Regions from separate parts of the Polymorphum gilvum SL003B-26A1 genome, predicted to be linked through region 1. Evidence: riboswitches for the same ligand, from Rfam matches in the RefSeq annotation. Region 1 holds a riboswitch; the other holds the start of a gene.

Region 1 (14,266 bases):
GCGACGCTGCGGCTGTTGCCCGACGAGATCGTCCGCAGCGAGATCGTGGCGCAGATCCGGCTGTTCGCCGACTACTTCGGGCGTGCGCCCGATTTCGTCACCCTGCGCGACGGCCTGATGCGCCATCGGGTGATCGCCGGCCTGCTCATGAAGGCCGTGGCCGATTGCGGTCTGAAGAAGCCGCCGCTCCTCATCTTTCCCCTCGCCGAAGGCTGGCGAGCTCGCCGCTTCGCCCGGTTCGCGGCCAAGCACGGCCTGAAGACCCTGCCTTGTGGTCCGTTGTTGCCGGCGCTCGAAGACCGCGCCGCCCTGCAGCAGGCGTTGCGCGGCCATTTCGACGGCCTCGCCGACATGACCTTCGTCGCATGCATGCCGGCGGTGCCGGACGACCGGCTGCGCCGGATCGAGTCCCGACACCAGGTGGCGGTGCGCGCATGCCAGTTCGACGTCCTGATGAGCGACGAATTCTTTCGCACGCTCGACGAGAAGGACGTCTTTCTCTACTGAAGCGGCCCGCCCTGCCGCGGCCAACGAAAAAACGGCTCCTGCGGGGGGGAGCCGTTTTTCGGGAGGTCGGGAAACGGGTTGGGGGCGACCCGCTTCCATGGTTGTAGATATGGGCGTAGATTGCGAAATTGCACGTGATGTGGGTCACACTTCTGCGCTTGGCGCCCGGTCGCCGTGCGACGGGAGCGGCCAAGCGGCAGCGGGGGCAGGGCATTGGCGGATCTGAAGGGCTTTCTCGACAACAGCTTTTCCCTGGAGGGGCTGTCTCACGACCTGGCCGAAGGGCTGTCGAAACTGGCAAGACCGATGAGTGTCACCCCCGGCGCGATCCTGTTCGAGGCCGGTGATCCGGGCAACGGCTGCTACGCCATCCTCGACGGCTCGATGAAGGTGTCGATGCTGTCGGTCGACGGCGACGAGCAGCTGCTGGCGGTTCTCGGGCCGGGCAACGTGGTCGGCGAACTGGCGTTGCTCGACGGCCGGCCGCGCTCGGCGACGGTGACGGCGCTCAAGGCGTCGCGGCTGGCCTTCATCGACAAGAGCGCCTTCGAGCGGTTCGCCGACGAGAACCCGGGCCTCTACCGCCACATGCTGTCGATCGTCGGCAAGCGGCTGCGGCAGTCGAACGACATTCTCGCCGCGCGCTCCTTCCTGCCGCTGCCCGGCCGGGTGGCCCAGACGCTGCTGCAGCTGTCGGAGACCTTCGGCAAGACGCTCGACGGCGACCGGATCCTGATCCACTACAAGCTCAGCCAGTCCGACATCGCCAACATGGCGGGCGCCGCGCGCGAGAACGTCAGCCGCGTGCTCAACGACTGGAAGCGCTCGGGCACGATCAGCCGGATCTCCGGCTACTACTGCCTCGAGCAGCCGCGTGTGCTCGAACAGGCCGCCACCCTTTGATCATTCGCCCTTGACCGGCCACCTTGCCTGGCCGGCCTTGAGTGCCCGCCCTTGAGTGCCCGCCCTTGAGCGCCGCCCTTAACCGCCCGACGAACCGACGGAGCCAGCCCAGTGACGCATGCCACGCCCGAAGACACCAACCAGCCGAGCGGCGAGCTGACGCTGCGCACCATGGCGATGCCGGCCGACACCAACGCGGCCGGCGACATCTTCGGCGGCTGGGTGTTGTCGCAGATGGACCTTGCCGGCGGCATCGCGGCCAGCCAGCGGGCCAACGGTCGCGTCGTCACCATCGCCATCGACCGGATGAAGTTCATCCGTCCGGTCCATGTCGGCGACGTTCTGTGCGTCTATGCCCGCGTCGGCCGGATCGGGCGCACCTCCATGGAGATCAACCTGGAGGCCTGGGCGCTGCGCCACCGCTTCGGTCACCGCGAGAAGGTGACCGAGGCTATGTTCACTTTCGTCGCCGTCGACGAGGACGGCCGGCCGCGCCCGGTCCCGGCGACCTGCCCGACCCCGGCCTGACCGGCCGTCAGCGGCTGCGCAGCCGCTTGCGCGATCCGTTCCTCTCGAGCAGGTCGGCGAACAGGCGTTCGTCGATCGCGCGCGGGCAGCCGCTCGCCCACAGCGCCACGAGCGCGTCGAGACGGGCCCTGCGCTCGTCGGGCGAAAGCGGGGGCAGATGCGTCGGCAGGCCGCCGAAAAAGGGCATGGCGCTGAGCCGGGCCAGCACAAGCCGCTCGCGGTTCTGAGGGATCGAGGCGGCATCGTCGGCCGCAGCCGGTCCGATAAGGCCGATATCGGCGAGGGTGGCGTCGGCGAGGGCGCAGGCGTCGGCGATGGTCGGGTGGGCAGACATGAAAAATCCTCCGTCGGTTGCCCGAGGAGGACTGGCGCAGGACAGCTTCCGGACCGCTTGGTTGTCCTTGCGCGGCGCGCGCGGACCACATCCCTTGGCGGAGACCACCTTGCCCGGCCGGGCAGGTTGGCGAGGGCGCCAGCCCTTCTCTTGATGATGGTCGGCTTATGCCATGCGCTGAGCGCGCCGTCAATCGCGCCGCCGGCCTTGCCTGCCGCTGCCCGCGACGGCCGGCCGACCCGGCCTCAGTAGTGCGGCGGCTTGTCGATCCGGTGACCGGCCAAGCCGGTCTCGATCAGGTCCTCGACCCGATCCGTCATGTCGGCCAGCCTGCGCGTCAGCCGGTCGATCTGGCGTGCCTGCTCGACCACCACGGCGTTGATCTCGTCGATGGTGTAGACGGCATGGGCCAGGTCGATCTCCAGCTTTTCGACGCGGGCGTCCAGGTCGTTGCTCATCGGGGCCTCGGCGTTGTCGGGTCAAGGGGGGCGTCTCCTTCACTTGGCGGCGAACGGCGGCGGCGTCAAGGGCCGCGGCGCAGGCGGTTGCGGAACCGGTTGCCGGATGATGGCGGCCGCCTTACTCTGGCCCTCGACCGGTGCGCGGCCTCCGCGCGCGCCGTGCAGGAAGGGCGGCCATGACGGCGCAGGGCGAGGCCAGCGACCAGATAAGCGACCAGATAAGCAACCAGGCGAGCGACGGGGCGAGCGACGGGGCGAGCGGCGCGGGCAGCCTTGCCGCCCTGCTCGCGCGCCAGCGCTCGGCGTTTCTCGCCGACGGCCCGCCGCCGCTCGAGCGCCGCCGGGCCGCCCTGCGCGCGCTCAAGGCGGCGCTCGTCGCGCGGCGACGGCAATTCGAGGCGGCCGCGCGCGCCGACTTCGGCCACCGGCCGGCGCAGATAACGGCGATCATGGACCTCGCGCCGGTGGTGCAGGCGATCAAGTACCAGCATCGCCACCTGCGCCGCTGGATGCGGCCGGAGCGCCGCCGCGTGGCGCTGACCTTCCAGCCCGGCCGCGCGCACGTCATCCGCCAGCCGCTCGGCGTCGTCGGCATCCTGTCGCCCTGGAACTATCCGGTGTCGCTGGCGCTGGTGCCGCTGGCGACCGCGCTTGCCGCCGGCAACCGCGCTATGGTCAAGCCGTCCGAACTCACGCCGGCGACGACCGAGCTGCTGGCCGCCATGCTGGGCGAGATCTTCCCGCAGGAGCAGGTCGCCGTCGTCACCGGCGGAGCCGACGTCGGCGCCGCCTTCTCCGCCCTGCCGTTCGACCATCTGGTCTTCACCGGCAGCACCGCCGTCGGCCGCAAGGTGATGCGCGCGGCCGCCGACACGCTCGTGCCGCTGACGCTGGAACTGGGCGGCAAGTCGCCGGTCATCGTCGAGCCCGGCCATCCGGTCGAGCGGGCGGCGGCGGACATCGCCTTCGGCAAGACCGCCAACGCCGGGCAGACCTGCATCGCGCCCGACTACGTGCTGGTACACGCGGCGGATCTCGACCGCTTCGTCGCCGCCTATGTCGCGGCGGTCCGGCACTATCATCCGGGCGGGACGGCGGATCCCGCCTACACCTCGATGATCACGGCGCGCCATGCCGAGCGGCAGCGGGCGCTGCTCGACGACGCCCGGGAAAAGGGCGCGCGCGTGATCGAGATCGAGGCCGAGCCGCCTCCGCAGCAGCCGCTGCCGAATGCCGTGGCGCCGGCCGTGCTGCTTGACGTGACGGACGAGATGACGGTCATGCAGGAGGAGATCTTCGGCCCGCTCCTGCCGGTCCTTGCCTACCGGAGCCTCGACGAGGCGATCGCCTTCGTGAACGCGCGGCCGCGCCCGCTAGCGCTGTATTTCTTCGGGGTCGGCCGCGCCAACCGGGACAAGGTCCTCGCCGGCACCACCAGCGGCAACGTCACCGTCAACGATGTGCTGCTGCACTACGCCCAGGACGACCTGCCGTTCGGCGGCGTCGGCCAAAGCGGCATGGGGGCCTATCACGGCGTCGAGGGCTTCCGCGCGCTGAGCCACGCCAAGGGCGTGTTCGAACAGGCGCGCTGGAACACCGGCGGCCTGATCCGCCCGCCGTTCGGCCGGATCGCCAGCTGGATCGCCGCCTACCTGATGCGCTGACGCCTCGGTCCTGATCCCGGGCAAGCAAAAAGGGCGGCCCGCAAGCCGCCCTTTCCGTATTCTAAAGCGTTTGGCCTTCCTGGAAGTCCATGCCGCCCCCGAACCCGCCCTGGCGGGTTCAGCATTCTCGCTGATGGGCGGCTTTATGGACTTCTTAGAAGTCCATGCCGCCCCCGAACCCGTCCTGGCGGGTTCAGCATTCTCGCTGATGGGCGGCTTTATGGACTTCTTAGAAGTCCATGCCGCCCATGCCGCCCATGCCGCCGGCCGGCATCGCCGGTGCTTCCTTCTTCGGCAGCTCGGCAACCATGGCGCCAGTGGTGATCAGCAGGCCGGCCACCGAGGCGGCGTCCTGCAGGGCCGTGCGCACGACCTTGGTCGGGTCGATGATGCCGGCCTGGATCATGTTGACGTAGGTCTCGGACTGGGCGTCGAAGCCGAACGACGGATCGTTGTTCTCCTGGATCTTGCCGACCACGATCGAGCCTTCCACGCCGGCGTTCTCGACGATCTGGCGGATCGGGGACTCAAGGGCGCGCAGGACGATCTTGATGCCGGCCTGGATGTCGGCGTTGTCGGAGGTCAGCTTCTCGACCGCCGACTTGGCGCGCAGCAACGCGGTGCCGCCACCCGGGACGATGCCTTCTTCCACGGCCGCGCGGGTCGCGTTCAGGGCGTCGTCGACGCGGTCCTTCTTTTCCTTCACCTCGATTTCGGTCGCGCCGCCGACGCGGATGACGGCCACGCCGCCCGCCAGCTTGGCCAGACGCTCCTGCAGCTTCTCGCGGTCGTAGTCCGAGGTGGTCTCCTCGATCTGCGCCTTGATCTGCGCGACGCGGCCCTGGATGTCCTCCTTGGCGCCGGCGCCGTCGACGATGGTGGTGTTCTCCTTGGAGATGGACACCTTCTCGGCCTTGCCGAGCATGTCGAGGGTGACGTTCTCGAGCTTGATGCCGAGATCTTCGGAGATCACCGTGCCGCCGGTCAGGATGGCGATGTCTTCCAGCATGGCCTTGCGGCGGTCGCCGAAGCCCGGAGCCTTGACGGCGGCGATCTTCAGGCCGCCACGCAGCTTGTTGACGACGAGCGTGGCGAGTGCCTCGCCTTCGACGTCTTCAGCGACGATCAGCAGCGGCCGGCCGGACTGCACGACGGATTCCAGGATCGGCAGCATGGCCTGCAGGTTGGACAGCTTCTTCTCGTGCAGGAGGATGTAGGGCTTCTCCAGCTCGGCGAGCATCTTCTCGGCGTTGGTCACGAAGTAGGGCGACAGGTAGCCGCGGTCGAACTGCATGCCCTCGACGACCTCGAGTTCGGTCTCGAGCGACTTGGCTTCCTCGACGGTGATCACGCCCTCGTTGCCGACCTTCTGCATCGCCTCGGCGATGTCCTTGCCGACCTGGGTGTCGCCGTTGGCCGAAATGGTGCCGACCTGGGCCACTTCTTCCGAGGTGGTGATGGTCTTGGAGTTGGCGACCAGGTACTTGACGGCCTCGGCGGCGGCGAGGTCGATGCCGCGCTTCAGGTCCATCGGGTTCATGCCGGCGGCAACCGCCTTGGCACCTTCCTTGACGATCGACTGGGCGAGAACGGTCGCGGTCGTGGTGCCGTCACCGGCGACGTCGTTGGTCTTCGACGCCACTTCGCGCACCATCTGGGCGCCCATGTTCTCGAACTTGTCTTCCAGCTCGATTTCCTTGGCGACCGACACGCCGTCCTTGGTGATGCGCGGAGCGCCGAAGGCCTTGTCGAGAACGACATTACGGCCCTTCGGGCCGAGGGTGACCTTCACGGCGTTGGCCAGAATGTCGACGCCGCGGAGCATCTTCTCGCGGGCGTCGGTGCCGAACTTTACGTCCTTAGCTGCCATGGTTTCGTCTCACTTGTCTGGATTGGAACTTGAAGGATCGGGTCGGACGCGGATTAGGCGATTACGCCCATGATGTCGGATTCCTTCATGATCAGCAGGTCTTCACCGTTGATCTTGACCTCGGTGCCGGACCACTTGCCGAACAGGACGCGGTCGCCGGCCTTGACGTCGAGGGCGATCAGGTCGCCGTTCTCCTTGCGGGCACCGGGGCCGACGGCGACGACTTCGCCTTCCTGCGGCTTTTCCTTGGCGGTGTCCGGGATGATGATGCCGCCGGCGGTCTTCTCTTCGGAATTCACGCGGCGGACAACGACACGGTCGTGCAGCGGACGAAATGTCATCTTGGCTCTTTCCTCTCATGCGGCGTGCCCCCATCCGAAGGCAGCACGCAATCCACAAAGTTGATGGCTCGAGAGATCGCGGGGGAGATCCCGCGTCCTGTTAGCACTCCCCTCAAGCGAGTGCTAACGCGCGAAGGATTTATGATCACCCTCTGGCGATGTCAATGGCGCGGATCGAGAAAATTCCTGCCGGCCGGAGTCCCGGTCCCGGTGCCGGCCGCTGCCCGGTCCCTTGCATCGCATTCGAGCAGCCTTGTAGCCAAACTTTAACGGTTTCCTAAATCGGCTGGAAAACCGGATCGGGTAGAAAGACCCCGAAATGGGGACTCTGGCCGTGAAGATCTTCCGCTTTCTCTCCGACAGGCGCGGCAACATCGCGATCGCCTTCGGCTCTTTCGCCTTCCTGCTGACCGCGGGCAGTGGCGTCGGCATCGACATGTCGCGCGTGGTGACGGAAAAGAGCCGCCTGCAGTCGGCGGCGGACGCCACCGCGCTGGCTGCAAACTACAAATCCGGCACATACACGGCGGAGCAGATCCGCCAGCATGCCGAGGCCTATTTCGACGGCCTCTATACGGCGCCCGAGCGCGGCAGCGTGTCGCGCAACGTGACCGTCGGCGACGGCACGATCAGCGTCGAGGCTGGCGTCACCATGCCGACCTTCTTCGCGCCGCTGCTCGGCGTCGAAGAGATCAGTTTCGCCGTGATGGCCGAATCCAAGGTCGGCACCGCCTCGTTCGACGTGGTGCTGGTGCTCGACAATTCCGGCTCGATGGCCGGGTCGCGCATGACGACGCTCAAGCAGGCCGCCTCCGATCTGATCCGAACGCTGATGTCGATCAACGAGATTAGCACGGAGGACGACCGGGTCATGGTCGGCCTAGTGCCGTTCACCGCCTTCGTCAACATCGGCGCCGACAAGGCGACGCAGCCCTGGATGGACCGCGAAGGCCGCTCGCCCGTGCACTGGACCAATTTCCAGACCGGCAGCGACGGCACGCCGGTCCCGTCCCTGTTCTCGTCGTCCGCCCTTGTCAACGGCCGGCCGAGCCGCTTCTCGCTCTACCAGCAACTCGGCGGCACGGACTGGCTCGGCTGCGTCGAGGCCCGGCCGATGCCCTATGACGTGACCGACGACGCGGCCGATCCGGACGTACCGGCGAGCCTGTACGTTCCCGCCTTCGCCCCCGACGAGCCCGACAGCTCCCCGGACAACCGCGACGGCTACCGTTATTCGAATAACTGGCTGGCCGATAACGCGGGCGCCTGCTCCCTGACCGCCAAGCAGGCGGCCCAGGTCAATATCTACGACCAGGGCGACAGCCCGATCCACGGCAGCCTCGCCACGCGCGAGGTCGCCCAGGGGCGCCTCTGCAAGTACCGCAACCAGCCCAAGTCCTACGGCACCTCGTCGTCGCAGGGACCGAACTTCCTGTGCAAGACCCAGCCGATCACCGATCTGACCAACGACAAGCAGGCCCTGCTTGATGCCGTCGCCGCCATGCGCGCGGACGGCTACACCAACATCCACCAAGGCGTCGTCTGGGGCTGGCGCGTGCTGACGCCGCAGGAACCTTTCTCGCGCGGGCGCTCGCCCGACCAGAAGCGGGAAAAGGACCACCGCAGGATCATGATCGTCATGACCGACGGCGCCAACACCTACCAGGACAAGTCGTCGAGCCACAACCGCACCGAATACAACGCCTACGGCTACGGCACCGAACAGCGGCTCGGCAGCGGCATCGACACGGCCGGGGAGATCGCCGCCAAGATGGACGAGCGGACGGCGCTCGCCTGCCGCAACGCCGCGACCTACGAGGCGACGCAGGTCTACACCATCGCGTTCCAGGTCGGCGACTACGCGACCCGCAAGCTGCTGCGCGACTGCGCGTCGTCGCCGGAGATGGCCTTCGACGCCGGCTCCAACAGCGAACTGGTCACCGCCTTCGAGCGGATCGGCAAGGAAATCAGCAGGCTGCGGCTGGCGCGTTGAGGCGGGCCGCAGGTCGGTCAGGCGTACCGGCCAGGCGCAACGGCGCCCGGGCAGGGGTCTCAATCGGCGATGGAGAAGGGCAGCTCGAAGCTGGCGGAGCTCGATCCGACAATGTCGGTCAGCGTCGTCGCGAGGACGTACGAGCCGGCCGGCAGGCCGTCGAACCGGAAGCTCAGCGTCGCGTGGAACTCCCGCGACCGCGTCCTGGTCGACCGGCCGAGCGTGGCGAACCCGTCGTCGCGCAGAAGCACCTGTCCGCCTGGCGTGCGCAGTTCGAACCCGGCCTTCAGCTCGATGCCGAAGCCGTCCTGACCGGCGGCGAAGCCGTAGCCGACCGGCTCGGCATAGACCACCAGCGTCTCGTCGCTCCTGAAGACCGAGCTCGCCAGCGGCTCGTACTGGCCGTAGCCGGAGGCCGGCTCGCGCACGAATGTCGCCGCCGTGAAGGCGAGCGGAGCGGCGTCCCAGGCGGCGTCCAGGGCCTCGTAGGCGCTGACGAGCGTTGCGGCAGGCGCGGGAACCCCCGTCTGGGCCCCCGTCTGGGCATGGGCGGCGCCGAACGCGGTCCAGCCCATCAGCAGGGCGCCAACGGTCGCGCTGCAAAGAACCTGCGCGGCAACAAACCTTCCAGACATCTCACGCCCCCCGGCCCACAAGTCTCAATTATTTCGTCGACTTAGCAGACGCCGATATAAACCGGCGCGGTCTCGTGCACAAGCGCATGCGTGCGGTGCGGTAAACGACCCGGCTCCCGTCGGTGCGCGTCGGCGGCCTATTGCAGCCGCTCTGACCAGGATTGGCGCTTGCGATAGATGGTCGACGGACTGATCTCCAGGGCGGCCGCCGCCATCGCGATGTTGCCGTCGAAGGCGTCGAGGGCATCCTCGATGATGCGCCGCTCCTGCGCCCAGAGCGGTTCGATGGTGGCGAAGGGCCGGCTCTGGCGCGCCATCCGGTGGCGATCGCGGGTGTCGTCCGCCGCCGCGCGCGCGCGTCCGCCGCCGTCGCGGATGAGCATCGGCAACATGTCGAGGGTGATCGCCGGACCGTCGTTCATCACCACGATCTGGCGGATGGTGTTTTCCAGCTGGCGGACGTTGCCCGGCCAGGAATAGGCCAGCAGGCGGGCCTGGGCGTCGGCGTCGAAGCCCTTGAACGACCGGCCCTCCTGGGCGGCGAAGCGGGCCAGGAAGGCCCGGGCCAGCGGCATGATGTCGTCGCGCCGCTCGCGCAGGGGGGGCAGATGGACCGGCAGCACGTGCAGACGGTAGAACAGGTCCTCGCGGAACCGCCCCGCGGCGACCTCGGCCGTCGGGTCGCGGTTGGTGGCGCAGATGATGCGCGCGTCGACGGTGCGGTCGCTGCTGTCGCCCAGCCGCTGGAACGTGCCTGTCTGAAGGAAGCGTAGCAGCTTGCTCTGCAAGGCGATTTCCATCTCGCCGATCTCGTCGAGGAACAGCGTGCCGCCGTCGGCCTGTTCGGCCGCCCCGGCGCGGGTGTCGACGGCGCCGGTGAAGGCGCCGCGCACGTGGCCGAAGATCTCGCTTTCCATCAGGTCGCGCGGAATGGCGGCGCAGTTGAGGGTCACGAAACGTCCGCCGCGCCGGTCCGAAAGGTCGTGGACCGCCTGCGCGCACAATTCCTTGCCGGTGCCCGATTCCCCCGTGATGAACACGGGCGCGCCGGACGGCGCCATACGCCTGATCTGATCGTAGACCGAGACCATGGCCGGCGACATGCCGACGAATCGGCCGAAGGCCTCCGTCGTGCCGGTCTGCAGCGTGCGCGCGTCCGCCGGTCCGCCCTCGGCCATCGGGGCCGGCCGCGGCTTTCGGCGCATGCCGAGTTGCGCCTGGACCTTGTCGCCGAGCGCGTCGAGGGAGAACGGCTTGGTCAGGAAATCGTGGGCGCCCGCGCGCATGGCGTTGACCGCGCGCGACACTGATCCCCTGGCGCTGACCGCAATGATCACCGCTCTGGGGCAGCGCACGGCGTAGCGCGCCAGCGCCTCGTCGCCGCCGATGGTTTCCAGGTCTAGGATCAGCACGTCGGTCGGCTGGTCGGCGAGCGCGTCGAGGCAGGCCTTCGGATCGGAATAGAGCACCGGATCGGCGCAGTCGGCGGACAGCTTCGCGCAGACGGTCGCGGCGCGTGTCGCGTCCGCCGGCGAGGCATCGAGAATGCGAACATGGACGGACCTGGCCTGGCCCTGCTGACTCCCCATTCCCGGGTGACTCCCGTTGTTCTCGGTTTTCCTGCGGCGGGATCACTGCGATCCGTCCTGCGAACTTTCTGCCAACAGGGTAAACAAAGCGTTGTCATGGCCCGCGGGCGCGGCGATTTCCGCCCCGGGGGGCGGCGTGCAATGCCCGCCGTTCGGCGCTATTGTCGGGGACAAGCGCAGTGCAGCGCTTGCCTCCGGCGCGAAGGGATTCGGAACGCCGGTCGCTTTCGGGCAAAATCCCGGGAGCGGACATTGATTCGAAGCAACAAAACCACAGGCGGCAATGGGGCGCGGCACGACCATATTCATCGTCACCTGCATGGGGATCATCGCCCTGTCGGTGGCTGCGGTGCTGGTCTATCGGTTCGGCCGTCCGGCCGGCGAAGCGCTGTCGCTGTCGCTGGCGATGATGTGCACCATGATCATGGTGCACGTCCTCCTGTCGCGCTCGCGCGACCGCGGCGCGGTCAGCGAGGCCGTCGATCGCCTGGAAGACCGGCTGGCCGAGATCGACGGCGACGTCGCCAACCTGGAAGGGCGGCTGTCCGGCGTCGAGCACACCATTCCGCGCCGCACGCGCGAGGAGATCGATCCCCTGTTCGCCGAAGTCGAGGTCCTCGGCACGCTGGTCAAGCAGATGGCCGAGGCCATGTCCGACATGGAGGGCCGGTTCGAGGAACAGCGCGCGCTGGCAGCGCCGCCGCCGCCGCCGGAACTGGCCTATCGTGGCGGCGGCGAGCCGGCCTATGCCGCGGCTGCCCGGCCTCACGATCCGGCGCCCGCCTACAGGGGCCAGCCGGTCTATGCGCCCATCCATGATGTGGGCCATCGCGAGTCCGCGCGCCACGCCGAAACGCCGCCGGCGGCGTATCTCCACGACCCTGCCACGGCTCAGCCGCCGCTGACGGCCGGCCGACGCGACAGGCCCGAGCTGGGCGACCCGATCCTGGAAGACCTGCCGCCGTTCGAGGCGCCGAAAGCGGATCCGGCGATGCGCGAGCTGATCCGCGGGGCGCTGAACGCCAACCGGGTCGATCTCTATCTTCAGCCCATCGTCACGTTGCCCCAGCGGCGGGTGAAATACTACGAGGCGTTGACCCGGCTGCGCGACGCCAACGGGCAGACGCTGGAGCCGCGCGTGTTCATGGCCGAGGCGATCCGGTCCGGTCTGGTGCCGCGGATCGACAACCTGCTGCTGTTCCGCTCCGTGCAGGTGATCCGCAAGCTGGCCAACCGTAATCGCGACGCGGCGCTGTTCTGCAATGTGTCGTCGCTGTCGCTGGTCGACGAGACCTTCTTCCCGGGCTTCCTGGAATTCGTCCGCGCCAACCGCAATTTCGGCGACCTGCTGATCTTCGAGTTCACGCAGGCCGACGTTGCCCAGATGGGGGTGATGGAGATGGAAAGCCTCGGCGCCCTGGCCGAAATCGGCTTCCGTTTCTCGATCGACCAGATCGTCGACCTGAAGATGGACTTCAAGGCGCTGGCCGACCGGGGTTTCCGCTTCGCCAAGCTGAACGCGGACTACCTGATCGGCCGCAAGGGGACCGATCACGGCCACATCCATCCGGCCGACTTCGGCGACCTGCTCAACCGCTACGGCATGGAACTGGTCGCCGACCACGTCGAGACCGAATCCCAGGTCCTCGAACTGCTCGATTTCGACGTCAAGCTGGCGCAGGGCTTCCTATTCTCGCCGCCGCGCCCGGTCAGGGCGGAGATTCTGCAGGGCGCTCCGGCGCCCGCGCCCCGCAAGCGGGCCGCGGGCTGAGGATCGGTCAGTTTGTCGCCGGTCCGACCGTCACCACGGTCGGCGTCTTGCCCGCAAGGTAGCGCTGTGCGACGCGCTTGACGTCCTCGAGCGTCACGGCCTCGATCTCGGCGTTGCGCCGGTCGAAGTAGTCGATGCCCAGCCCCGCATTCTGCAGCGCCACGAGCTGGCCCGCGATCTTGCCCGATGTGTCGAAACGCAGGGCATAGGAACCGGTCAGGAAGCTCTTCGCCTTGGCGAGGTCTTCGGGCGTCGGGCCGTCCGCAGCCATGCGCTCGAACTGTTGCAGGATGATGTCCAGCGTCTCCGAGGCCCGGTCTGCGCGCGTTGCGCCCGACGCGAACAGCACGCCGGAGCGGTCATACGGCGACAGGTCGGTGCCAACGCTGTAGGAGAGCCCGCGCTTTTCCCGAACCTCCCTGTAGAGCCAGGAGGTGAAGCTGCCGCCGCCCAGGATATGGTTCATCACGAAGGCGGACTGGTAGTCGGGATCGTCGCGTTTCGGACCTGGAAGGCCGAGCAGCACCGTCGTCTGCGGCACGTCCAGCGTCTCGTCGACGCGGATCCCGGTCTCCGGCTGCGTTTCGGCGACCGGGACCAGATCGCCCTGCTCGGGGAGCCCGGCGAAGGTCCTGTCGAGCAGGACGGAGAGCGTGTCGGCGTCAATCGCCCCGACCACGCCGATGGTCAGGCCCTTGCGCGCGACGAGGCGGCGATGTTGGGCGACGAGGTCGTCGCGGGTCAGCGCCGGCACGCTCGTCTCCGTGCCGTTCGACGGCCGCGCATAGGGATGGTCGGGGAAGGCCGCGCGCATGAAGGCCTTGGAGGCGATGGCGTCCGGATCCCGCGTCTCGCGCTTCAGACCGGACACGATCTGGGACTTCATCCGGTCGACGGCGTCCTCGTCGAAACGGGGGGCCGAAAGCGCCAGGTGCAGGAGGTCGAAGGCGTCCTCGCCGGTATCCGTCAGGCTTCTCAGGCTGCCGTAGAAGCGGTCCATGCCGGCATTGAAGCTGATGCTGACGGCAAGCTCCTCCAGCCGTGCCTGGAAGGCCTCGGACGTCAGTTCGCCGGCTCCTTCGTCCAGCGTCGCCGCGAGCAGGCGCGTGACGCCTTCCTTGCCGTCGGGGTCCTGCGTGGAGCCGCCCTCGAACGAGAAGTTCAGCGCGATCAGAGGCACCGTGTGATCCTCGACCAGCCAGGCCTCGATCCCACCGGGACTGACGATGCGTTGGATCGCGGTCGCCTGGGCCGCGAGCCCGGTGAGCGCAAGCAGCAGCAGGGCGGCAAGACCGGTCAGCGAGCCGGTCATCGACAGGCGCAGCAGGGCGCCGGGACGTGTCTGCATCGTCATGTCCGTCTCCGTGGAACGTGGCCCGTCAGGACCTGCTGTTCGGGTCGGCATCGTCGGCCGGCTTCAGGTAGCCGGTGACCGGCGGGGCGAGCAGCCGGCGTGCCGCCGTCTGGATGTCCTCGCGGGTTACCGCCTGGATCTGCGCGGGCCAGGTCTGCACGTCCTCGATCGCCTGCCCGCTGGTCAGGGCGCTGCCGAAGATGCGGGCGAGCCGCATCTGGCTGTCCTGGGCGTAGATCGCATCTGCGATCAGGCGGCGCTTCGCGCGGTCGAGCTCTGCCTCGCTGACGCCGGTCTCGGCGACGGCGCGAATGGT
Region 2 (14,266 bases), 210 kb from region 1:
TCGCGTTCCCCCTCTGCCCGAGCGACGAAGGAAGGGGGATGCGGCCGGCGCCGACAGTCCCTATCTTGCGCGCAGCTGCTCTTCCGCTTCGAAAGGATTCCCGCATGGCCGGCGACGCATTGAGACGCTTTCTCGGCGACACCCCCGCACGGGTGATCGTGCGCCTCGTCTTCCTCTCCTTCGTCGTCGGCGTGATCCTGTCGGCCATCGACCTCGACCCGCTGGAACTCATCGATCTGGTCCTGCGCTTCTTCCAGCGGCTGTGGGAGATGGGCTTCGAGGCGATCGAGCGCATCGGGCGCTATTTCGTCCTCGGCGCGGTGATCGTGGTTCCCGTCTGGGCGCTCACGCGCCTGCTCAGCATGCGGCGGAACTAGCCCCTGCCGGCCTGCGACAGGAGACCGGCAGGTCTCCAGCGGTCCTCCGGCAGGTTTCCGGCACGTCCTCAGGACTACCGGCTTCCAGCGCCGAACCCCCACCGCCGGACGGCCTATAACACCTTGAAATGCTTAGAAAGTTTCAGCGCCTGGCCTTGGTAGTTGGAGCCGATGCCCTCGCCGTAGAGGCGGCGCGGCCGCTCGGCCATGTGCTCGTAGACCAGCCGGCCGACGGTCTGCCCGTGCTCGACAAGGAAGGGCACATCGTGCGAGCGGACCTCCAGAACCGCCCGCGACCCCGTCCCGCCGGCCTGGCCGTGGCCGAAACCGGGGTCGAAGAAGCCGGCGTAGTGGACGCGAAACTCCCCGACCAGCGGATCGAAGGGAACCATCTCGGCGGCGAAATCGGGCGGCACGTGCACCGCTTCGCGACTGACAAGTATATAGAATTCGTTCGGATCGAGGATCAGCGAGGCCTCGTCGCGGCGGTGGATCGGTTCCCAGAAATCCAACGGATGGTGGACGGCGCGCAGGTCGACGTCGATCACTGCGGTGTGGTGCTTGGCACGGTAGCCGACCAGGCTCCCCTCGCCGCTGCCCTTGAGGTCGATCGACAGCTGCACACCTCCCCCGATGCGCTCGTCGCCGCCGTCGACCAGACGCTGCGCGGCATGGATCTCCTGAAGATCCTCGTCCGAAATCAAGGGGTTGCCGATCCGGAACCGGATCTGCGACAGGCGCGAGCCGGTGCGCACGAGGATCGGAAACGTCAGCGGAGAGATCTCCGCGTAGAGCGGTCCGCTGTAGCCGGCGCCGACCGTGTCGAAGGCCCTCGCATCGTCGGTGATCACCCGGGTGAACACATCGAGCCGGCCGGTAGAGCTCTTCGGGTTCGCCGTCGCCGAAATTATGGCAGGAAGATCAAGGACTTCCTGGAGCGGGACGATATAGACGCAGCCGGTCTCCAGCACCGCGCCGTGGGCCAGGTCGACCGTATGCAGCCTGAGCGCGTCCAACCGGTCGGCGACCGTGACGCCAGGGCCAGGCAGAAAGCTCGCGCGAACCCGGTAAGCCTTTGTTCCCAGGCGAAGATCCAGGCTCGCCGGCTGAATCTGACCGTCCACCAGGGGCGTCTCGCTGCGGATCGCGCCGTTGCGGAACATGTCCTCGATCATGTGCGCGGGCAGGATGCCCTCCGGCCGCATCTCGGTCGTCTCGGTCATGTGCGTCGTCCCCCGGCAGCGTGTTTGCGGCCAAATCCTGCATCGTGCTGATTAGCCCAAGCGCCGGCCAGTTCCAACCGGCTTTTGGAGCCGATTGACGCCAGCCGGCGAATGGCTTATCAGGGCTCGTCTCCGTGGTGATTTGGGCCGGCCGGCTTGCAGCCACGTTAAACAAGTCGCTAAAAAGGTCGGGAGGCAAAAAGCCCCGGCCCGTTCGGCCGGGGCTTTTGCATTCTGGAGCACGCGATCATGGCCGCATCCGACGACAAGACGACTTCCCGCAGGCCGCTGCGCCCGGCGACCGAACTGGTTCATGGCGGAACCGTTCGCTCCCAATACGGCGAGACGTCGGAAGCGATCTTCCTGACCCAGGGCTTCGTCTATCAGACGGCAGAGGCCGCCGAAGCCCGCTTCAACGGCGAGGATCCGGGCTTCGTCTATTCGCGCTACGCCAACCCGACCGTCGCCATGTTCGAGAACCGCATGTGCGCCCTCGAAGGCGCCGAGGCGGCGATCGGCACCGCCAGCGGCATGGCCGCGGTCAACCTCGCGATCATGGCCAGCGTCAAGGCCGGCGACCACGTCGTCGCCGCCAAGGCGCTGTTCGGTTCCTGCCGCTACATCGTCGAAACGCTGCTGCCCCGGTTCGGGGTCGACAGCACGCTCGTCGACGGCACCGACCTGGAGCAGTGGCGCACCGCGGTCCGACCGAACACCCGTGCGGTCTTCCTCGAAAGCCCGACCAATCCGACCCTCGAGGTCATCGATATCGCCGCGGTCGCCGAGATCGCCCACGCCGTCGGCGCGCGCGTCATCGTCGACAACGTCTTCGCGACACCGATGTTCCAGTCGCCGTTGACGCTCGGCGCAGACGTCGTCGTCTATTCCGCGACCAAGCACATCGACGGCCAGGGCCGCTGCCTCGGCGGCGTGGTGCTGTCGACCAGGGAGTGGATCGACGACCAGGTGATGCCCTTCGTCAAGCATACCGGCCCGGCAATGAGCCCGTTCAACGCCTGGGTGTTGCTGAAGGGCCTGGAAACCCTGACCATCCGCGTCGAGCGCCAGTCGTCGAGCGCCGCCCGTCTCGCCGACTTCCTCGCGGGGCAGCCGGAGATCTCGCGCCTGATCTATCCGGGCCGCCCCGATCACCCGCAGGCGGCGCTCATTGCGCGGCAGATGCGGGGCGGCTCGACCATGCTCGCCTTCGAGCTCAAGGGCGGCAAGCCGGCTGCCTTCGCCTTCACCAACGCTTTGGAGATCATCAAGCTCTCGAACAACCTGGGCGACGCAAAGAGCCTGATCACGCATCCGGCTACGACGACCCATCGCAGCGTCGAAGAAACCGCCCGAGCCGAACTCGGCATCACCGATGGCCTGCTCCGGCTCTCCGTCGGGCTGGAAGACCCCGAAGATCTTCTGGAAGATCTCGCAGGTGCCCTGTCTGCGGCGGCGGCACTCTGACGACCGACGGTCAACGCTTCAGCATCTGCACCGACATGACGAAGCGGGCGGCCGCCGACAGGAAGCAGACGGCTGCAAACGACCAGGCCAGGACCGCGAAGCCGGCCGGCCACAGGCACATGGCCAGAAACACGCCGATGGTCTCCGCTCCTTCGGCGAGCCCGCCCAGATAGTAAAGGGATTTCGATCCCTGGCGGGTGGTCGCCAATCCGTTCTTTTCGGCCATGATGGCAAAGGCGAGGAAGGCCGCGCCATTGGCATAGAAACTGAAGAGCAGCGCCGCGGCTGCCAGCGCGTTGGTATCCGGATCGAGGATCGCAAAGGCGAAGGGGACGGAGCCGTAGAAGAAGAAATCGAGCACGATATCGAGATAGCCGCCGAGATCTGTCTTGCGTGTCGATCGGGCGACGGCGCCGTCGAGGCCGTCCGCGAGTCGGTTCGTCACGATCAGGATCGCGGCCAGGACCGGAGCGCCAAGCGCGATCGCCACGGCCGCAGCCGCACCAAGGCCCCCGCCCGCGATCGTGACGGCATTCGCTGAAACCCCCCGTTCCGCCAGGCGACGCCCGAGCGCGTTCAATGGCGGGTCGATCAAGGGACGCAGGCGGGCATCAAACATCTGCAGGGCTCCGGTCGGTGCTTCGCCCGTCATGGCCAAATCCACGCGCCTCGGCAAGCCGGGCAGCAATCACGGGCGCGTCACCGGACAACGCCAGATGCTGTCCGCGTCCAACGACATGACCTATATGAACGTCAGACCTGAGCGCCGATCATCAACGCGCAAGACAGTCGAACAAGAGGTACCACCCGCATGTACCGAGCCGTCACGCATCGGATCGAGGTAACCGTCGAACCCCATTTCCTGCCCGAGCAATCCGAGCCGGAGGTGGGGCGCTATTTCTGGGCCTATACCGTCGAGATCCGCAATCTCAGTCTTGAGCCCGTTCAGTTGCGGTCGCGGTACTGGAGGATCACGGACGGGCAAGGCCGGGTGCAGGAAGTGCGCGGCGCGGGCGTGGTCGGCGAGGAGCCGGTGATCCGGCCCGGCGAGATGTTCCACTACACCTCCGGCTGTCCCCTCTCCACGCCGTCCGGAATCATGGTCGGCAGCTATCTCATGCAGAAAGCCGACGGGGAGACGCTCGAAGTCGAGATCCCCGCCTTTTCCCTCGACACGCCGCAGGCTTCCCGCAATCTCAACTGACGGTTTCAGGCCACCTTGTGCCGTGCCTGGGCCGCACGCTCGATCGCCGCAACCGTCAGCTTGTCGAGAGACAGTCGATCCCTCAGCATCTGGAGGAGGCGCAGTTCCTCCTGTTCGACGCTGAGATCTGCCGCTGCGACGTCGACCGCCAGGGCATAAGCGGTGTCGTAAAGCTTGGCGGGAAGGCTGTCGGCAACCAGATCGAGGATCTCGTCCAGACCGTCCTGGTTCTGCAGGCGCTCGCCGCAATCCTGCGCAACTTTGACAATACGTTCCGTGTCAAATCCGCGGAAGATCGGAAGAATCTTCACGATTTCGCCTATGGAGGCTAGCTCTGCGTCGGTCATGCTGCTGTCAGCAGCGGACATGGTGACCATGACATAGACGAGGGCTTCCTGAATGCTGACGGTCTCGCGCATCGTTTCCAAAAACCTTATCCAAGCCGCGCCAAGGCGCATCGGCCACAGGTATAGGGTCGCGGCAGCGTATTCAAGCGATTGCATCACCCCCTCGTGATTGACGCGGGGCATCGGCTTTTCTAGTGTCCCCGCGCTTGTCGGCCAGCGCGACCCCGAAACCCGCTGGCTTCTCCCCCCGGAAAATGCATCGGAACGCGAGACCATGACCGCACGCCCTCTCCCGCCGCTTGACCTGTCGCCCGAGTTCGTCGCGGCGGCCAGGATCTCCAAGGCCTGGCCGTTCGAGGAAGCCCGGAAACTGGTGAAGCGGATCGAGAAACGGGACCCGTCTCGTCCGGTGCTGTTCGAGACCGGTTACGGTCCGTCCGGCCTGCCGCACATCGGCACCTTCGGCGAAGTCGCACGCACCACCATGGTGCGTACGGCATTCCGCCTGCTGACCGAAGACAGCATCCCGACCCGGCTCTTGTGCTTCTCCGACGACATGGACGGCATGCGCAAGATCCCGGACAACGTGCCTGACAGGGCGTTTCTGGAGCCGCACCTGCACAAGCCGTTGACCTCGGTGCCGAACCCGTTCGGCGGCGACTACTCGAGCTTCGCCGATCACAACAACGCCATGCTGCGCCGCTTCCTGGATACGTTCGGCTTCGATTACGAGTTCGCCAGCGCGACCGAATACTACAAGTCCGGCAGGTTCGACGCGATCCTCCAGCGCGTTGCCGAGCGCTTCGACGCCATCATGGACATCATGCTGCCGACACTTGGCGAGGAGCGCCGCGCGACCTATTCGCCGTTCCTGCCGATCTCCGCCAAGACCGGTCGCGTTCTCTATGTGCCGATGAAGGCCGTCGACGCAAAGGCCGGCAGCATCACCTTTGTCGACGAGGATGGCGAAGAAATCACCCAGAGCATATTCGGCGGACAGGTCAAGCTGCAGTGGAAGCCCGATTTCGGTGCACGGTGGGCGGCTCTTGACGTCGACTTCGAGATGTTCGGCAAAGACCATGGCCCGAACATGCCGATCTACGACAACATCTGCACAGCGCTCGGCGGCACGCCGCCGGAGCACTACGTCTACGAACTGTTCCTGGACGAGAACGGCGAAAAGATCTCGAAATCCAAGGGCAATGGCCTGACCATCGACGAGTGGCTGACCTATGCCCCTACGGAGAGCCTTTCTCTCTACATGTTCCAGAAGCCACGCACCGCGAAGAAGCTCTATTTCGACGTCATCCCGAGGACGGTCGACGAGTACTACACCTTCGCATCGAAGTTCCCGTCGATGCCGGTCGAACAGCAACTCGCCAATCCGGCCTGGCATATCCATTCCGGCAACGTCCCGGTGATCGACATGCCGGTGCCGTTCTCCATGCTGCTCAACCTCGTGTCGGCCTCCAATGCGGAGAACAAGGACGTGCTCTGGGCCTTTATCTCGCGCTACGCACCCGGGGTGACGGCCGAAACGCATCCCAGGCTCGACGACCTGGTCGGCTACGCGATCCGCTATTTCGACGACTTCGTCAAACCGGCGAAGAAATACCGGACGCCGGACGAGGTCGAGCGTCGGGCCCTGGAAGCGCTGGATGCCGCACTGGCTGCCCTGCCTGCCGATGCCGATGGCGCCGCAATCCAGGACGCGGCCCTGGATGTCGCAAGGGGCATCGAGCGCTATCAGGACCACAACAAGAAGAGCCCGGACGGCGGTCCCGGTGTTTCGGTGGCCTGGTTCCAGGCGTTGTACCAGGTGCTGCTCGGACTTGAGCAGGGGCCCCGCTTCGGCTCCTTCGTCGCACTGTACGGACTTGCCGAAACCCGCGCCCTGATTGCCCAGGCCCTGTCCGGCGCCCTGGCCGCCTGACGCATACAGAGACGTTCAAGGTCGGGCGAAGTTTTCGGGCGGCGACCTAAAGGTCCGATCCGGGGAGACCGCTCGCCGGATCGGGGACGCCCGTCGCGCCATCGAAGTCGTCCCCGACCCTGAACGGGTCGGCGGCGACGTCGGATGCCAGCAGGCCATCCAGGTCCAGGTTGGGTATGGCGAATTCGACGGCAGGCGCCAGGTCGGCCGCCTCTTCCGACCGCCACATTCCTGCCCTGGCCTGTCTGGCTCCCGTCTCCAGGTCGCGGTAGCCGGCGGGAGCATCCGGCGCCGGGGTCGCCCAGCCGTTACGAAGCAACCAGGCGCCGAGGTCGATCCTGTTGCGGCGGCAGACTGCGACAATCTCGCCGTCACCGAGATCTGCCGTCTTTTCGCACTCCACGGCCAGTAAGCGGATGACGCGTTGCAGTTCCGTGCGCGCACGCGCTCCGCAGGGCCATGGATCTCCCTGCGTCGAGGTACACTGTGTTTCGACGGCCGGGGCAACGATATGGGCCAGATGCACGACCAGGGACCCCGCCACGAGGACGCCAGCGTCCCGGACGACCGGGCGCTTCAGGGTGACGGTCGTGTCCGGCATCTTCGCAAACTGCGACGGCGAGAGCAGTCTTTCGTCGGGTGCGATCCGTTTCAGCGTCCCCGTCACGGGCGGAGGCGATGCCCCCTCGGGCGAGACGTTGCGGATCTGCTGAGGCAGGGGCGCGGGATCGTCGGGCGGAGCCTCGGCGATGCCGATCTCCGGTTGGACCGCGGCCTGCGACAGGGCATCAGTCACGTTGTTTGGGACCGGATCATCGCCGGATGCGGTCACCTCGACAGGCGTCTCGAGACTTTTTCCGAAAGGCGTTGCATAGAGGAGCGCGCCCAGAAGGGCGGCTGCCAGCGCCGCAACGATGGCCCGGCCTGCCGTCATGATGCGCGTCCTGCGGCCAGCCGGTTCACTGGCTTGCCCAGACGATCCGTGCGATCCATTCGATCGAGTCCAGTTCGCATTGGTGAACCGTGCCTGAGGGCGCAAGCGAATGCAACTCGACGGTCCTGGCGGTTCTCCTGTGCAGCAGGCGGATGATCACTTCGCCGCTTTTGACCTTGACGATCACCCGGTCTCCCCGGCGCACCGGCACGTCGGGTGCCACGACGAGGATGTCGCCGTCGCGATAGACTGGCAACAGGGCGTTGCCGCTGACCTCCAGCGCATAGAGGATTTCGCCGCGCAGGTCGGGAAACGGGATCTCGTCCCAGTTGCGGCCGATCGGGTTGCCCGTCGGATCGAAGTATCCCTCGCATGCGACGCGGTCGAGCCCGGCAAAGGGAACGGTCATGGGCGACGTCGCCGGCGGCGCGCTGTCCGTTTCCAGAGGCGCGGCAAGGGCCACGAATTCGGCGAGCGGCGCTCCGGTGGCCTCCAGCACCTTGGCGAGCGATTCCGTCGACGGCCAGCGGGGTCGGCCATCGCCCGCAATGCGCTTCGACGGATTGAACGTCGTCGGGTCGAGGCCGGCCCGCCGCGCCAGACCCGAAGGCGACAAACCCTTACGGGTTGCCAAGGCGTCTATCGCCGCCCAAACGCGCTCGTGGGAAAGCATCGGATCAACCTCCGTTTCGGTTGACAATCAAGGAATATATCCCTTCGATCGTTTCTATCCTTGGTATATATTCCTGAACCGCTGTTAATGCGAGTCCAGATATTTTGTCCGCCCGGTTGTCGATCCGGTGACGACCGGCTAGGGTCCGCGCCGCAATCATTCCCGCGGCCTTCCCGGCGGCGCGCAAGACGCGGCGAAGCGGGACAGAAGGGGCCTTCAGGCATGCCCAGGATCTTCAAGATCGTCCCCCGCCAACTTTGGCAACAGGCCGAACAAGAGGGCGTTTTCCACGGCGCCCCGGTCGACCAGAAGGACGGTTTCATCCATTTCTCCACGGCTGCGCAAGTGCGCGAAACCGCCACTAGGCATTTTGCCGGCCAGACCGGCCTGCTGCTCGTCGCTTTCGATGCCGAGCGGTTCGGCGCAGAGCTGAAATGGGAGCCGTCGCGGGGCGGAGACCTGTTTCCCCACCTCTACGCTCCGCTCGTACCGTCCGATGCGCTGTGGGTGCGCGACCTCCCGATCGCACCGGATGGCAGCCACCTCTTTGCGGACCTCGACCGATGATCGGCCCCCTTGCCGGCCCCCTCCTTCTGCGCCCTCTTCACTGCCTTGACGCGGAGACCGCCCACGGCGTGACGCTCGCCGCCCTCAGGGCTGGCCTCTATCCACGCGGCGGCCGGCGGGCCGATCCACGGCTGACGATGCGGCTGTTCGATCTGGCGTTTCCCAATCCGCTGGGCATGGCGGCCGGGTTCGACAAGAACGGCGAGGTTCCCGACGCGGTTCTTGGCATGGGCTTCGGCTTCGCCGAAGTCGGCACGGTTACTCCGCGACCACAACCCGGGAACCCGCGTCCGCGCCTGTTCCGCCTCGCCGCCGACCGCGCAGTGATCAACCGTTTCGGCTTCAACAACGAAGGCCACGACGCGCTGCGCCGCCGCCTCGAGGCGCGGGCGGCGCGCGGCGGCATCGTCGGCGTCAATGTCGGCGCCAACAAGGACAGCGCGGACCGGGTCGCCGACTATGTCGCCGGCATCCGCCGCTTCGCCGACCTCGCATCCTATTTCACCGTCAACGTGTCCTCGCCGAACACCCCGGGCCTGCGGGACCTGCAGGCCCGGTCCAGTCTTCACGAACTGCTGGTCCGCGTGATCACGGCACGCGACGAGGAGGCACGTCGCATCGGCCGGGCCGTGCCGGTCCTGCTCAAGATCTCGCCCGACGTCGACCAGCAGGCCCTGGAGGACATCGCCGAGGAGGTGACGGCAACCGCCGTGGACGGACTGATCGTCTCCAACACGACGGTGTCGCGCGCCGGACTGACCGAGCGACACCACGCGCAGGAAGCGGGGGGCCTGTCCGGGCGGCCCTTGTTCCGCAAGTCGACGATCGTGCTTGCCAGGATGCGCAAGCTGGTCGGGCCAAGCCTGCCGATCATCGGCGTCGGCGGCATCGACAGCCCGCAAGCCGCCTGGACGAAGATCACTGCCGGCGCGACGCTGCTGCAACTGTACTCCGCCCTTGTCTATGAAGGGCCGGGCCTGGTCGGCCGGATCCTTGCGCATCTTTCGACGGAACTGGAGCGCAACGGACTGGACAGCCTCGCCGACGCCTGCGGCGCTGATCTGGAGGCCTGGAGCGGCCAGGACATTACCTAGGCGGCCGGTCGGGCCGCGGCTGCAAAGGTCTGCGCGGCCCGTCTACGGCAGACGAAGTAGAGGCTGAAGCCGCGCATCAGAAGAAAGATCTCAAGGGCGAGCCAGAGCCCGTGGTTGCCCAGGACGGGAAACAGCAGCCAGAAGGCGCAAAGGAAGAGCGCAAGGGACAGCAGCATCATGTTGCGCATGTCCCGCGACCAGGTCGCACCGATGAAGACCCCGTCCATCTGGAATGCCAGGACCCCCGCAACAGGGGTCAGCGCCGCCCAGACAAGGTAGATCCGGGCAGCGTCCCTGACCTGGGGCGCGGTGGTCATCAGATCGATCATCAACGGCCCTGCCAAGGCATAGAAGGCGGCGAGAACACCTGCCATGACGAAACCCCAGACCATGGTCAGTCTGAGGGCCCGGTCGAAGGCCGGTCGATGACGGGCCCCGACGGCCCGCCCAGCAAGCTGCTCCGCAGCCGTCGCGAACCCGTCGAGGAAATAGCCTCCGACCAGGAAGAACTTCTCCAGGATCGCATTGGCTGCCAATATGACATCGCCCTGATCGGCGGACCGTGCGGTGAAGAACGCGAAGGCGAACAGGAGCGAGAACGAGCGGATCATGATGTCCCGGTTCACTGCCACGACCCGCATGACCTCGGCTCGATCAAGCAGGACCGCCCGGCTCGGCCATGTCCCGCCACGGGTCGCGCGCATCACCAGCAGCCCTCCGAGCAGACAGGCGGCGATCTCGCTGATGACCGTTGCCAAAGCGACGCCCGGGATGCCCCAGCCCTGGCCGATGACGAACCAGACGCTCAACGCGATGTTGAGCCCGTTCAGCACGGTCTGCAGCATCAGCCCGGTGCCGGCGCGACCGAGACCTAGGAACCAGCCGAGGATGGCGTAGTTGGCCAGGAGGAACGGGGCGCTGTAGACGCGGATCTCGAAATAGCTCGACGCGGCGGACTGGACCGCAGCGCTGCCGCCAAGGAACGAGAGGCCAATGCCGAGCAAAGGACGCTGGAGGGCGACGACGGCGAGCCCGGATACCACTGCGATCGCAAGCGCCCGCAGGACCGTTGCCCGCATCTCCTGCTGGTTGCCGGAGCCGAGCGCCTGTGCGGTCAAGCCTGTGGTGCCGGAGCGCAGGAAGTTGAAGGTCGTGAAGACCAGGTCGAACAGCACACTTGCCACGGCAATGCCGCCGACCAGGGCGGCATCGCCCAGTTGGCCGATGACCGCCGTGTCGACGATGCCGAGTATCGGCGTCGACAGATAGGCGAGTGTCATCGGTACGGCGATGGCGAGCACGCTGCGATGGGTGACCGCGAAGGCGCGCTCTGAGCTGGCCGTCATCGATGCGCCTTTCCCGACCGGCGCTCCTTCAAAGCACACGTCCGCCCGATCCTGGCCAGCGTCATGCGCCCGTCCTGCATCCGGTCAGGCCTGAGACCGTCGCAACGCCTCGACCTCCCGGCGGAGCGCGCGTACCTCCTCCAGGATGATCCCCGTCTCGTCGTGAATGGCCTGACGGTCCGCTTCGGCGATGTGTTCATGCTCCTCCTGCATCGCGGAAACGATGATGCCGATGAAGAGGTTGAGGACCGTGAAGGCCGTGCACAGGATGAACGGCACGAAGAACAGCCAGGCGTACGGGTGGACCTCCATGACCGGACGCACGATGCCCATCGACCAGCTTTCCAGCGTCATCACCTGGAACAGGGTATAGGTCGACCGGCCGAGATCGCCGAACCAGTCCGGGAACGTCTCGCCATAGAGCTTGGTCGCCATCACGGCGAACACATAGAAGACCAGCGCCATCAGGACGATGATCGAACCGAGCCCCGGCAACGCCGCAATCAGGCCGCCGATGACCCTGCGCAGGGACGGCACGACGGAAATCAACCTGAGGACACGCAGGATGCGCAGGGCACGCAGTACGGCAAAAGGTCCGCTGGCCGGCAGAAGCGCGATGGCGACGATGGTGAAATCGAACAGGCTCCAGGGGTCGCGGAAGAACGCGAACCGAAAGGCGAAGATCCGCAACGTGAGTTCGACGACGAATACGGCCAGGATCAAGGTATCGAGCGTTGTCAGCAGGCCGCCGATCCGGCCCATGACGGCCGGGCTCGTCTCGAGGCCCAGAGTGACGGCATTCAAGACGATGACCCCCACGATGGTCATTTCCCACCGGCGGGATGCAATCAGTTCCTTCAACCTGTCGCGCATGCGAACTATCCGTTTGGTCCGTGATTCCCCCGCACGTTGGCGCGTCGCGATGCCGGCTGCAAGCCGTATCACGGCGCGCAATTGCCATCCCACCGATTTTCCGTACGGCGGGCTGCGCGGACAACAAATCCGGCTTGACAGGCGCACCGTCGACGGTGATGAAGATAGGGAGCGCGGGTGTAGCTCAATGGTAGAGCAGAAGCTTCCCAAGCTTACGACGAGGGTTCGATTCCCTTCACCCGCTCCAGTTTCTCGCACCATTGAGCGGCCTCCGGAAACCGGCGACGACGGCAGACCAGTTCGACCGGTGGTGCCGGTCCTTCGTGCCGTTGCCGGGCAGAGCGGCCGGGCCGACCGGTTCGCAGACCTGTTCATCGTCAGACAGTGTCGAGGTCGTCCGTGCCGCTTTCCTCGATGTTTTGGCGGCGGCGGGCCGTACCGTGCTCGGTCTTGTGCCAGTGATGAGGCCGCACGGCGAAATCCCAGACTGCCCTATAGAAGGCGGCGCTTGCACACAGCCAGTAGAGCGGAATGCCGGCGAGATCCAGCAAGCGCGGCCGGAAGCCGCGTCGGTGCGCGGCGGACCAGCTTGAGATCGCCGTTCCGCCGTATCCCGCCAGAACCGCGAGCGCGCTCAGGCTGACGATCATGTCGGCAAGCAAACCGCCCGGCAGCGGCACCGACCAGAGGCCCAGCGCGTAGCCGTAAAGCATGACGAAGAAGAACGGGTGGATGGCCAGGGTCAGCAGGCTGCCGGCAATCATCGCCCCGATCGGAATCGCCCGGCGGGGGCCGAGATCCCGCCAGAGCCGCGACGGTTCGCGCAGGTGGACAAAGCAGGTCTGCAGCCACCCCTTGTACCAGCGGGCCCGTTGCGCATACCAGGCCCGCCAGGTGACCGGCGCTTCCTCGAAGGTCGTGCTGGCAAGCGCGGCCGACGTGAAGCCGAAGCGAGCCAGCCGGAGGCCGAGGTCCGCATCTTCGGTCACGTTGTACGGGTCCCAGCCGCCGACTGCGATCAGGGCCGAGCGGCGAAAGTGGTTGGAACTGCCGCCAAGCGGGAATGGCCAGGCTTCCATCGAGAACCAGGGGATGATCTGATCGAACAGAGCCGCATATTCGATCGCAAACTGGCGCGTAAAGAAGCTGTCCCCGGCGTTGTCGATGCACAGGCTGGCCTGGAGGCAGGCAAGGTTTTCAGGCGCATTCGAAAATGCGGCGACGGCCTTCCTCAGTTGCAGCGGTTCGGGTCGATCCTCGGCATCGTAGATGGTCAGGAACTCCCCGCGCGCGGTGAACAGGCCATAGCTCAGTGCACGCGGCTTGGTCCGCGGTTCTCCGAGAGGCACGACGAGCACCTCCATGTGCGGCTGTACCAGCCCCGCAAACGCCAGCCGGGTTTCGACGTCCTCCTGCTCGACAAGAAACTTGATCTCCAATCTTTCGCGGGGATAGTCGATTCGCTCCAGAGCGGCCAGCAACCCGCGAACGATCTGGGCTTCCTTGTAGAGCGGGACCAGAACGGTATAGGTCGGGAGAGCCGAGTCCTCGTCCACGGCGGAGATATCGCACGGGTCACTGTCCACCGCGTCCCGCGTCGCCTGCGCGCCGGCCAGCCTGGCAATGCCGGTCAACACGCAACTCAATCCGACAACGAAACTGCCCAGGACCAGGAAGACCGTGGCGGGCAGCAGGGCGCCGAGCGCCGCCCCCATTGCGATCGCGATCAAGCCGAGTTTCTGCCCACGCGAAATGCGGCGTCGGGCCGAGAATTCCGGAAACCGAGTCTCGATCTCACCGGTCGGCGCCTTCAGCATCGTCAGTGCTTGGCGGACGCTTTCCGGCGCCGCAATGCGAATGTTTTGTGCCCAGTCGACATGCCGGAGAAGATGGGCCCGGACCAGCGCGATCCGGTCCAGGGGCGGAGCGATGACGAAGATCGGCCCGCGGTTGCGAAGACCGATCATCAAGGGACCAGCGTCGCCGGGGCCGCAATGCAGCACGACGTCATTGATCACGAGCGGCCTGAAACTTCTTTCCGGCAGAAAGGGGACTCCGCAGTATTCAGCAACCGCACTGTAATAGGCTTCGGCAGTCACGATCGACTGGCGGATCATATAGTCCGCTGGAGAGCAGCCGTGATAGGATGCCAGCCGGCACGCTGACTCGACGGTTGAAACGGGCAACCCTCTCGATATCAGGATGTCCAGTTCCCCCGGCCAACGGCCGCT

What was found. Region 1 has a riboswitch for S-adenosylmethionine ahead of SL003B_RS17440 (hypothetical protein). Riboswitches for the same ligand answer to the same signal wherever they lie in the genome.
Region 2: it holds a riboswitch for S-adenosylmethionine, as region 1 does, so the genes downstream of both, SL003B_RS16425 (O-succinylhomoserine sulfhydrylase) here and SL003B_RS17440 (hypothetical protein) in region 1, are expected to answer to the same signal.

The regions. Positions count from the first base shown of each region.
Region 1 covers NC_015259.1:3,725,133-3,739,398, reverse strand. Annotated here, with positions in the region: gene SL003B_RS17455 (ChbG/HpnK family deacetylase) at 1-507, shown strand, start outside; gene SL003B_RS17450 (Crp/Fnr family transcriptional regulator) at 721-1,410, shown strand; gene yciA (acyl-CoA thioester hydrolase YciA) at 1,522-1,938, shown strand; gene SL003B_RS17440 (hypothetical protein) at 1,946-2,272, opposite strand; SAM-I-IV-variant riboswitch at 2,320-2,434, opposite strand; gene SL003B_RS17435 (SlyX family protein) at 2,518-2,730, opposite strand; gene SL003B_RS17430 (coniferyl aldehyde dehydrogenase) at 2,910-4,397, shown strand; gene groL (chaperonin GroEL) at 4,627-6,267, opposite strand; gene groES (co-chaperone GroES) at 6,321-6,608, opposite strand; gene SL003B_RS17415 (VWA domain-containing protein) at 6,928-8,601, shown strand; gene SL003B_RS17410 (hypothetical protein) at 8,661-9,236, opposite strand; gene SL003B_RS17405 (sigma-54-dependent transcriptional regulator) at 9,374-10,825, opposite strand; gene SL003B_RS17400 (EAL domain-containing protein) at 11,109-12,596, shown strand; gene SL003B_RS17395 (M16 family metallopeptidase) at 12,604-13,950, opposite strand; gene SL003B_RS17390 (M16 family metallopeptidase) at 13,976-14,266, opposite strand, start outside.
Region 2 covers NC_015259.1:3,510,819-3,525,084, forward strand. Annotated here, with positions in the region: gene SL003B_RS16415 (DUF6460 domain-containing protein) at 105-377, shown strand; gene SL003B_RS16420 (2'-deoxycytidine 5'-triphosphate deaminase) at 491-1,600, opposite strand; SAM riboswitch at 1,725-1,804, shown strand; gene SL003B_RS16425 (O-succinylhomoserine sulfhydrylase) at 1,850-3,064, shown strand; gene SL003B_RS16430 (CDP-alcohol phosphatidyltransferase family protein) at 3,075-3,683, opposite strand; gene apaG (Co2+/Mg2+ efflux protein ApaG) at 3,876-4,268, shown strand; gene SL003B_RS16440 (tellurite resistance TerB family protein) at 4,274-4,771, opposite strand; gene SL003B_RS16445 (lysine--tRNA ligase) at 4,890-6,548, shown strand; gene SL003B_RS16450 (thermonuclease family protein) at 6,595-7,482, opposite strand; gene SL003B_RS16455 (S24 family peptidase) at 7,508-8,116, opposite strand; gene SL003B_RS16460 (DUF952 domain-containing protein) at 8,378-8,722, shown strand; gene SL003B_RS16465 (quinone-dependent dihydroorotate dehydrogenase) at 8,719-9,816, shown strand; gene SL003B_RS16470 (MATE family efflux transporter) at 9,813-11,162, opposite strand; gene SL003B_RS16475 (ion transporter) at 11,247-12,035, opposite strand; tRNA gene SL003B_RS16480 (tRNA-Gly) at 12,209-12,282, shown strand; gene SL003B_RS16485 (glycosyltransferase family 2 protein) at 12,413-14,152, opposite strand.